DNA from 3 places in the Ramlibacter sp. PS3R-8 genome. Region 2 is predicted to be linked to each of the others. Evidence: predicted binding sites of a transcription regulator. Region 2 holds the regulator's gene; each other region holds the start of a gene.
The links. Region 2 encodes LexA, which represses DNA repair genes until DNA is damaged. Its sites were predicted from a motif close to ACTGTATNNNNATACAGT; they were not measured.
Positions count from the first base shown of each region.

Region 1: the regulator LexA is predicted to act here: its motif matches at 1,340-1,357, upstream of WG902_RS02360 (Y-family DNA polymerase).
Region 3: the regulator LexA is predicted to act here: its motif matches at 1,807-1,824, upstream of imuA (translesion DNA synthesis-associated protein ImuA).

Region 1 is NZ_JBBHGT010000001.1:500,203-503,471, forward strand. Features, by position in the region: gene WG902_RS02350 (ATP-binding protein) at 1-614, opposite strand, end outside; gene WG902_RS02355 (biliverdin-producing heme oxygenase) at 611-1,207, opposite strand; gene WG902_RS02360 (Y-family DNA polymerase) at 1,364-2,674, shown strand; gene WG902_RS02365 (hypothetical protein) at 2,681-2,869, opposite strand; gene WG902_RS02370 (aldolase) at 3,014-3,269, shown strand, end outside.
Region 2 is NZ_JBBHGT010000001.1:754,089-757,357, reverse strand. Features, by position in the region: gene WG902_RS03565 (DUF1993 domain-containing protein) at 1-473, shown strand, start outside; gene WG902_RS03560 (hypothetical protein) at 517-828, opposite strand; gene lexA (transcriptional repressor LexA) at 943-1,617, opposite strand; gene WG902_RS03550 (asparaginase) at 1,686-2,621, shown strand; gene WG902_RS03545 (hypothetical protein) at 2,621-3,040, shown strand; gene WG902_RS03540 (DUF6152 family protein) at 3,060-3,269, shown strand, end outside.
Region 3 is NZ_JBBHGT010000005.1:278,466-281,734, reverse strand. Features, by position in the region: gene WG902_RS18160 (Y-family DNA polymerase) at 1-1,087, opposite strand, end outside; gene imuA (translesion DNA synthesis-associated protein ImuA) at 1,053-1,793, opposite strand; gene WG902_RS18150 (ABC transporter ATP-binding protein) at 1,937-3,269, shown strand, end outside.

The DNA.
Region 1 (3,269 bases), 250 kb from region 2:
TTTGCGTCCGGGATCACGCGGACGTGGTTGATGCGATAGAGCGCGCGGGCCTGCTGCGGAATGTCCGACGCGGGGAAGCGGTGGCCGGCGTACGACGGGTAGCCGGGATCGGCGCGCTCCGCCAGCACTTCGCCGTGACCGTCGGAGTCGAAACGGTAGACCAGGCAACGGCCGAAGCCGGTCAGGCGTTTCATTTCCTGCGCGACGATCTCGCACAGTCGCACGACCGAGTCCGCCTGCTGCAGGCGCGGCAACAAGTCGCGTGCGACGGAGTAGATGGGCGCGTCCATGCTGGCGGCCGGGCCGGCAGGCTCGTACTCCAGGACCAGCGTGTCGCCCTGGCGGTGCGCGCCGACGTCGAAGGTGCACCCGTCGAGCGGCACCGTGCCGATCCACGCGGGCGAGTGGCCGGATGGCAGCCGGGCCGCATCCGGCGCCAGGGCGCGCAGCGCATCGCGGGCCGCGGCGGCACTTGGCCAGTTGGCGCTGTAGGCGAGCAGGCGTCCGTCGTGCGCGTGGAGCACGGCCATGCGTCCGTGGGGCTGGATCGCGCCGGGCAGCCGGATCGGCTCGTCGGCGCACTGCGACAAGTCGGGCAGCGGGAGCGCGCTCATGCCAGTGCGCCCTCCAGCAGGGCGGAGAAGTCGTCGAAAGTCGCGCACGCGCCGGCGCAAGCCAGCGAGACCGCCGCAGGCGTCGCCAGTTCCTGCTCGAGCAGCTGGCGGAATTCGCGCCACATGGGGCCGGTGGACTCGCCCCATCCGTGGAAGTAGGCGGCCCCCGTGTCGGGCCGCAGGCCCTGTGCCGCCAGCGCGCGCGCGATCACCCGCCCGCCCAGGGCCGAACCTTCCATGACGTAGAGGGAGCCCCAGGCCGCGGCCCCGGTGGCGATGGGAGTGAGTTGCACGGGCAGCGTCGACGCCGCGATGCCCAGGACCTGCAGGTCGCGCGCCACGAAATGCCGGCGCGACCGGGCTTGCAGCCAGGGTTGCCGGGCGGCCGGCAAGCCCGCCGCCACCGTCGACTCCCACGCGGACAGGAAGCCGTCGAACGCCTGCAGCACCGTCGCATAACGCGCAGCGTCGCCGAGCAGACGCAAGTCCATCAGGCGGTCGAGTCGGAGGTGATGGTCGCGGGTGGCGGCGCGCAGGGCGGCCAGCGGGGCATGGAGACCGGGCTCCAGCAGGGCAGGTTCGGCGAATTGCAAACTTCAGGAGACGCGAGGGGCGTTCGACGCAGGAAATTGGATGAGCTGGATGCTGTCAGACTCGGCGCAGGCGCGTTGTAGGACACGGCAGCAAGATCACGTTGGAATGGACTGGCACAGACGCCCCGGCGGGCTGTGTACATATACAGTGCGACCATGTACGCACTCCTCGACGGCAACAACTTCTACGTGAGCTGCGAGCGCGTTTTCCGGCCCAGCCTCAACGGCAGGCCGGTGGTGGTCCTGTCCAACAACGACGGCTGCGCCATCGCCCGCAGCAACGAGGCCAAGGCGCTCGGCATCCGCATGGGAACGCCGTTCCACGAGATCCGCGCCAGGCTCGGCGAAGACCGCGTGGTGGCGTTGTCGGCGAACTTCACGCTCTACGGCGACATGAGCAACCGCCTGATGGCGATCGCGGCCGGCCTCGGCCCGGCGCAGGAGATCTACTCCATCGACGAATGCTTCGTCAGCCTGGACGGGGTGCGCGGCGACCTCCTCGAGCGCGCGTCGCGCGTGCGGCAACGGCTCGTGCAGTGGATCGGCATCCCCTGCGGGATCGGCATCGGGCCGACCAAGACGCTCGCCAAGCTGGCCAACCACGTTGCCAAGGACGCCGAACGCCGGCCCGGGGCCAGCTACCCGGCCGCGCTGGCGCAGGTGTGCGACCTGGGCCGGCTGCCGGCCGGCTGCACGCGCGACCACGTCCTCGCGGCCACCGCCGTGGGCGACGTGTGGGGCATCGGCCCGCGGATCGGCCGCCAGCTCGAAGGCGACGGCGTCCGCAGCGCGCTCGACCTGGCGCGCGCCGACGCTGTTTCGCTGCGGCGCCGTTTCGGCGTGGTGGTGGAGCGCACGGTGCGCGAGCTGCATGGCGTGTCCTGCATCGGTCTCGAGGACGTCCCGCCGCGCAAGCGGGAGGTCGCATGCACGCGCGCGTTCGGCGAGCCGGTGCGAACCCTGGGCCCGCTGCAGGAGGCGGTGAGCGAATACGCAGGCCGCGCCGCGTTCAAGCTGCGCCTGCAACACGGGCGCGCGGGGCAGGTGCTGGTGTTCATCCACACCAATCCGTTCCGCCGCTCCGAAAGGCAGTACGCGCGCAGCGCCACGGTGCCCCTGCGGCGCCCCAGCGACGACACGGCCAGCATCACGCAGGCTGCCCTGCGGGCACTGGTGTCCATCTGGCAGCCCGGCTACCGCATCCACAAGGCCGGCGTCATGCTGCTGGACCTGCAGGACGCCGGCGTGGAGCAGGGCGAGCTCGGGCTGGAGGCGGATGCGCAACGTGAGGCGGGCGGGCGGCTGATGGCGGCACTGGATCGCCTGAACGATCGCTATGGCCGCGGCACCGTGCAGGTGGCAAGTGCGGGGCTCGGCGGGGACGCGCGAAGCTGGACGATGAAGCAGCAACGGCGCACGCCGCAGTACACGACGTGCTGGCAGGACCTGCCCGTGGCGCGGGCTTGAAGGCAGTCAGTCTTGCAAAGGATCGACCCGCGGCTCCGCGGGTTGGCCGGCGACCCGGCTCTTCTCCATTTTCTGCAGGGTTTCCAGGGCGCTCGCCGCACCCTCGCCGCTATGACGATCGGCCGCCCATGCGGGCTTTGTCTCCGGCGGGCGGGGCACCTTCTCGGGTGCTGCCTTGATGCTGCGTTTGGCCACGGTTGCCTTGTGTGTCCGGCAGAGACTACGGCTGGGCCAGGACTTGCATGTCAGCCGGGCGTCCCGTCCCTGGGTAGGACAAGGCCCCATCCCTGCGAACGCGCGCCCCGGCGCCAGGGCTACCATGCGCGGGAGGAGGACACCATGCCCGACATTGCCGCCCCATCGCTGTTCCTGGACCCTGCCGTGCGCAGCCTGCGAGCCGACCTCGCGCTGGCGCTGCGCGCCGCCGCGCACCATGGGTTGGGCGAGGGGGTCTGCAACCATTTCAGCGTCGCGCTGCCGCAGCAGCCCGACTGGTTCCTGCTCAACCCGCGCGGGCTGCACTGGAGCGAGGTGCGGGAGGACGACATCGTCCTGGTGGACGCGCAAGGCCGCCAGCTGGCGGGCCGGCATCCGG
Region 2 (3,269 bases):
AGCACATGCTGCGCAACCTGAGCCACATCCTGGACAAGGCCGAGGCCAACGCGCTGGCCCGCAAGTTCGAGCCGTCCGTGCTGCTGACCGCCCGGCTCGCGCCCGACATGCTGCCCTTCACGCGCCAGGTGCTGATCGCCTGCGACGCCGCCAAGAACGGCATGGCGCGCATTTCCGGCGTCGAAGCGCCGAAGTTCGAGGACAACGAGGCCACCTTCGGCGAACTGCGCACGCGCATCCAGAAGACGCTGGACTACCTGGAGAAGGTGCCCGCCAGTGCGGTGGATGGCAAGGAGGAAACCGAGTTCACCTTCCCGGTGGGCAAGGCCAGCCGCACGATGAAGGGGCAGGCCTACCTCACCACCTGGGTGCTGGCGAACTTCTTCTTCCACGTGACCACCGCGTACGCGATCCTGCGGCACAACGGCGTGGACCTCGGCAAGGCCGACTACCTGGCGGGCGCGCAGCGCTGACGCACGCGGGGCGCCGAAGCCCGTCTCCCTGCCGCGCAGGCTCCTACTGGCCGCGCGCCTCCAGCGCGGCCAGCCGGTCCAGCTCCGCGCAGACGTCCGCCAGCCGGCCGGAGATCACCATGCGGCCCGCGGCGCTGCGGGCGGCGGTGGGCTCCATCACGCGCACCACGCGCAGCGGCTTGGGCGCGCGCGGCACCGCCATGGGCCGCCGCGTCACGCGCGCGGGCTGCTGCTGCGGCCGCACCGGCTCGCGCGGCGGCCGCGCCGGTGACGGAGCGGCGCCGCCGGCGAGCCAATCGACGAACGCCTGCAGCGAGGCGAACAGGTGGGCGAAGGGGTAGAGTGCGGTTGCCATGTGACAGCTCCTGGATTTCGGGGTGGGCACAGGCAGGATTGCTGGGGAATGCGGCGGCCGCAGGGTGATGGCGGTGCCCCGCCATACGCCTGCCACCTGCGGACGCCGCGGGGGTTACATGAGCATCGTGTTGCGGATCAGCCCGACGGCGATGCCCTCGACCTCGAAGGGCTCGCCGGGCTCCACCACGATGGTGGGGTAGTCGGGGTTTTCCGCGTGCAGCTCGATGAGGTGCTTGTTGCGGCGGAATCGCTTGACCGTGACGTCGTCGCCGAGGCGCGCCACGATGATCTGGCCGTTCTTGGCGTCGCGGGTGGATTGCACCGCGAGCAGGTCGCCGTCCATGATGCCGGCGTCGCGCATGGACATGCCGCGCACCTTCAGCAGGTAATCGGGCCGGCGCTGGAACAGGCCGCTTTCGACGTAGTAGGTCTGGTCGACGTGTTCCTGGGCCAGGATGGGCGAGCCGGCCGCCACGCGGCCCACCAGCGGCAGCGCCAGCTGCGCCATGCCTTGCAGCGTGAGCGAGAACTGCTTGTTGCGCTCCTTGTTGATGGCGTGCAGCGTTTCGCTCTGCAGGCGGATGCCGCGCGAGGTGCCGCTCACGAGCTCGATCACGCCCTTGCGGGCCAGGGCCTGGAGGTGCTCCTCCGCTGCGTTGGCGGACTTGAATCCCAGCTCCGCGGCAATCTCGGCGCGGGTAGGCGGTGCGCCGGTTCGCGCGATGGCGCTCTGGATCAGGTCCAGAATCTGTTGCTGGCGCGCGGTGAGCTTCGGCGTGTCCATCATGGCGGCTCCTGGCAAGGGCTTACTGTGTTGATATCCAGTATCTGTATTTTTAAACAGTTTGGACGGGAATGCAAGTGGCGCGTGAAGAAATCATCGTTCTCGGCACCGGCGGCACCATTGCCGGGCGTGCCGCATCGGCGGCGGACAACGTGGGCTACCGCGCCGGCGAGCTGGGGGTCGACGAGTTGCTGCGCGGGGTGCCGGTGCCCCCCGGCGTGCGCCTGCACGCGGAGGAGGTGGCGCAGATCGACAGCAAGGACATGGACTTCGCCGTGTGGGCGACGCTCGCCGGCCGTTGCGCGCACTGGCTGGCGCAGGAGGACGTAGCCGGCGTGGTGGTCACGCACGGGACGGACACGATGGAGGAGACGGCGTTCTTCCTGCATCGCGTGCTCGGGCCCGGCAAGCCGGTGGTGCTCACGGGCGCCATGCGGCCGGCCACGTCGGCCGCGCCGGACGGGCCCCAGAACCTGGCCGATGCGATTGCGGTGGCGGCCGATCCGCAGGTGCGTGGCGTGTGCGTGGTGTTCGCCGGTGCGGTGCACGGGGCATCCGACGTGCAGAAGGTGCACAGCTATCGCACCGACGCCTTTTCCTCCGGCGACGCCGGCCCGCTGGCGTACGTGGAGGAGGGGCGGCTGCGCGTGCTGCGTCCATGGCCGGGTCCGGCCACCAAGGGTGCCGCTCCCGCCTTGCTGCGTCCCGCGGCCTGGCCGCGCGTGGAGATCCTGGTGAACCATGCGGGGGCCGGGCGCGCGATCGTCGATGCGCTGGTGAAGGACGGCGTTGCCGGCCTGGTGGTGGCCGGGACCGGCAACGGCACCGTGAACCACGCGCTCGAAGCCGGTTTGCTCGAGGCACAGCAGCATGGGGTGGCGGTGCGGCGCGCCTCCCGTTGCGCGCAGGGCAGGGTGCTGCCCACGCCCAACGACCGACTGCCCGCCGCCGTGGGCCTGTCCCCGGTCAAGGCCCGCATTGCGCTCATGCTCGAATTGATGCCCTGATGTTTGCCGGGCTCCAAACGCACCCCTGGGCCTACCCGGTCCTCGAGATCATCCACATCTGCGGCATCGCGCTGCTGCTGGGCAACCTGGTGTTGCTGGAGCTGCGGGTGTTCGGCCGCGGCGCCGAGCTGCCGCTGGTGCCGCTGGCCCGGCTGTCGCTGGGCACCGCGGTCACGGGCTTTTGCTTCGCGGCGGGTTCGGGGCTGGCGATGTTCGCTTCGCAGGCGAGCGACCTGCTGGCCAACCGCGCGTTCACGCTGAAGATGCTGCTGCTCTTCACCGCCGGCTGCAACGCTGCCTGGTTCCACGGACGCGGCTCGCTGGCCCACCCCGACAACACCGCGCGCGCTCTGATGGCCTTGTCCACCCTCCTCTGGCTGGGGGTGGTCGCATGCGGGCGCTGGATAGCGTACAAATGAGCCCGAAGGAGATCGCCCGATGAAACGCCGTACCTGCCTCGTGGCCGCACTGGCCGCACCTTTCGCCGCCCGCGCCCATCACGGCTGGAGCAGCTTCAACACCGACCAGCCGGTGTTCATCGAGGGCCGCGTGGTTTCCGTGAAGTGGCAAAACCCGCACGCCGAATTGATCGTGGAGCTGCCCGCCGACTACAAGCTGCCCGCCGGCGTGGCGACGCGGGCGGTTCCC
Region 3 (3,269 bases), on a different contig from region 2:
GGTAGAACGGCTTGTCGCCCTTCACCTGCAACCGCAGCGGCTCGCGCAGCAACCAGGGCGGATAGATCGCATCCCCCACCAGGTCCTTCACAGCGGCAGCCGCACCGGCACTGCGTGCAGGCACCCACTGCTGCATGCACTCGGGCCGGTGGTCCTGCAAGGGTTGGGGGAGCGTCACGTTGTGCTCCCCCAGTCGCACGCTCAGGCGTTCGATCAGCTGGTGCAGCTTCTCTCCCGGCTTGTTGTCCTCGGGCAGCAGGCTCGTGCTGGCGCCACCCCACGGCACCGTGTCCAGCGTGCGCAGCCGCAAGTGATTGGCCGGTGCGGACAACGAACTTCGTGCCAGTTGCTCCGAAGCCAGCCTGCGCAAGTGCTGCATGTCCTGAGAGGGCTGCGCGGTGCGCAGTTCCAGCTTCTCGGTGCGCGGCAGCACCTTGCCGTCCAGCCGCCGCAGGTCGAGCGTCCATTCCAGTTCGAGCGCCAGCACGCCGAGGTTGCGGGCCTGCAGCCATGCCTGCAAGCGGGTCAGCAGGTGCTGCGCGGCGAACATCAGGTCGGGTGCCGAGGTCGCCAGCGACACCAGCTCCACGTTCTGGTCGAAGGTGGAAGGCAGCGTGATCCAGGCAAAGCGTTCGGGCCGTTGCCCATAGGCGCAGTCCAGCGCCTGCAACAGCTCGGTGCCGAAGCGGCGTCCGATGCCCGCGCGCGGCAATGCACGCAGGTTGCCGAAGGTCGTGCAGCCGATGCGCTCCAGTGTCTGCAAGTGCGTGCGTGCTGCCGTCAATGTGGCAAGCGGAAGATCGTCGGGAAGTGCTTCCGGACACGCCTGCCCTTGCCTGCGCAGGCGCAGCAGCGACAAGGCCACCAGCGCAGTCGGCCCGGAAGCGCGCGACAGCAACTGCACCTGCCCAGGCGACACCAGGCGCTTGAGCAGATCGCGCCTGCCGCCGAACAGCTTTTCGGAAGCGCCCGCCTCCAGCAGGATCGCTTCGTCGACGAACGCGACCCGGGGCGTGAACTGCAAGGCTCGCCACCCCCAGGCCACGCGGTCGTCATCCGGCGAAACTTGGAGTGCGATCCAGTACATGCGATTCGCTCGATGGGAATTCGATCGACAGCGGCAGCTCGCGATGAGACTTGCGCGCGTTCAGCAGCGCCGCCAGCCGTCGCGGCCGGGCGTGCAGTTCCAGCGGCTGCAACAAGGGGGGGCCGCGGCGCTTGAGGATCTGAACCTCCATGCGCTCGATGCCGTCGACCTGCAAGCGCAGGCGCGCCGGCGTGGATTGCTCGCGGCAAATGAGAGGCCGAAAGACGAACAGCAACTTCTCGCCGGCCTGGGCGCACAACTGCAGCCGCCGCAGGTCTTCGCTGCGGGCCTGTGGGAGCCAGGCGAGCACGGCAGAAACGTCGGCGCAGCGCAAGGCCTGCTCCGCGGACCACAGCGTGGAAGACACCTTGTCGGCCTGCACGCAAAGTAACTGCTCGGGGATGATCCCTTGTGCCCGCAGAGAAGGGCCGAAGGGTTGATACGGAGCATTCACCAGCACCGCTGGCCCGGCGCCTTGCGCCATGCAAGATGACAATCCAGGCCCCACGAGTTGCCACACGTGGTGCTGCGCTTCCTGCTGCAGGACTTCGACCAGGTTGCCGACGGGCCAGCCTTTACCGGGAAGCTGCGCATCCAGCAGGTCGTGGCCGGTGGACAATGTCTTTTCCTGCGCCTGCGCAAGCTCCCGCCCGCGCCACACGTGCGGAAATTGCAGGGCTTGGGCGGAGGACGCGGAGGCAGTCATGGCAGCTTGGAATACTGTTTCTTTATACAGTAGTTTCCAGCCGACCGAAAGCGTCCCTTCCCCGTCCACCCACCGGGATCGTCTTTCCGATTAAAACTGCCGGTTTCCCCGCGCCTGGCTGCGCATCACTGGAGTGCTTTCGTTTGTACCGGCTGTTCGAGAAACTGCTTCACCCCTACCCGGAGTCCGAGCCTCCGGAGCTGCCGAAAACCTTCCTCTCCTTCGTCTGGGCCTGCACGGCCGGGCTGCGCGTCTACCTGGTGATGCTGGCGGTGCTGAGCGCCCTGGTGTCGGGGTGGGAAGCCTGGTTGTTCTCCGTGCTCGGCCATGTCGTGGACTGGCTGGCCAACACGCCCGCCTCCGAACTGTGGGAGCGCGAGCGCGAGCGGATGCTCACCTTCGCGGTGATCCTGTTCGCCAGCATTCCGCTGGTGGGCCTGCACACCTTCGTCAAGCACCAGACCCTGGCCATCAACTTCCCGCTGCGGCTGCGCTGGAACTTCCACCGCATGATGCTGGGGCAAAGCCTGGCTTTCTACTCGGACGATTTCGCCGGGCGCATCACCACCAAGGTGATGCAGACAGCGCTGGCCGTGCGCGAGATGCTGTTCACCACCAGCGAGGTGATCATCGGCATCGGGGTGTACTTCATCACATTGGTCGCACTGGCCGGCGCCTTCGACACCCGGCTGATGTTTCCCTTCTTCGGCTGGGGGTTTTTCTACGGCCTGTCCTGCTGGTACTTCGTCCCGCGGCTGGGCCGCATGGGCAAGGCGCAGGCGGATGCACGGGCCATGATGACCGGCCGCATCACCGACGCCTACACCAACATCTCCACGGTCAAGCTGTTCTCGCACACGCACCGCGAAGCGGGCTTCGCGCGCCAGGCGATGTCCGAGTTCATGACCACCGGCTACAAGCAGATGCGGCTGGTCAGCACCTTCGAGATCGTCAACCACACGCTCGTCGTTTGCCTGATCGTCTCGGCCGCCGGCTATGCGGTGTGGCTGTGGGCGCATGGCCAGGTCGGCCCGGGCGCGGTGGCCGCGGTGGTGGCCATGACGCTGCGCGTCAGCGGCATGTCGCACTGGATCATGTGGGAGATGGCGTCGCTGTTCGAGAACATCGGCACCATCCAGGACGGCATCGGCACCCTGACCCGGCCGCGCCAGGTGGTGGACCGGCCGGATGCCAAGCCCCTGGAAGTGTCGCGCGGCGAAGTGCGGTTCGAACACGTGCGATTCGGCTACGGCAAGCCGCAGCCGGTGATCGACGACTTCACCCTGTTGGTGCAACCGGGAGAGAAGGTGGGACTGATCGGCCGCTCGGGCGCCGGCAAGTCCACGCTGGTCAACATCCTGCTGCGCTTCTACGACGTGGAAAGCGGCCGCATCCTGATCGACGGCCAGGACATTGCCGGCGTCACGCAGGACAGCCTGCGCGCCAGCATCGGCATGGTCACGCAGGACACGTCGC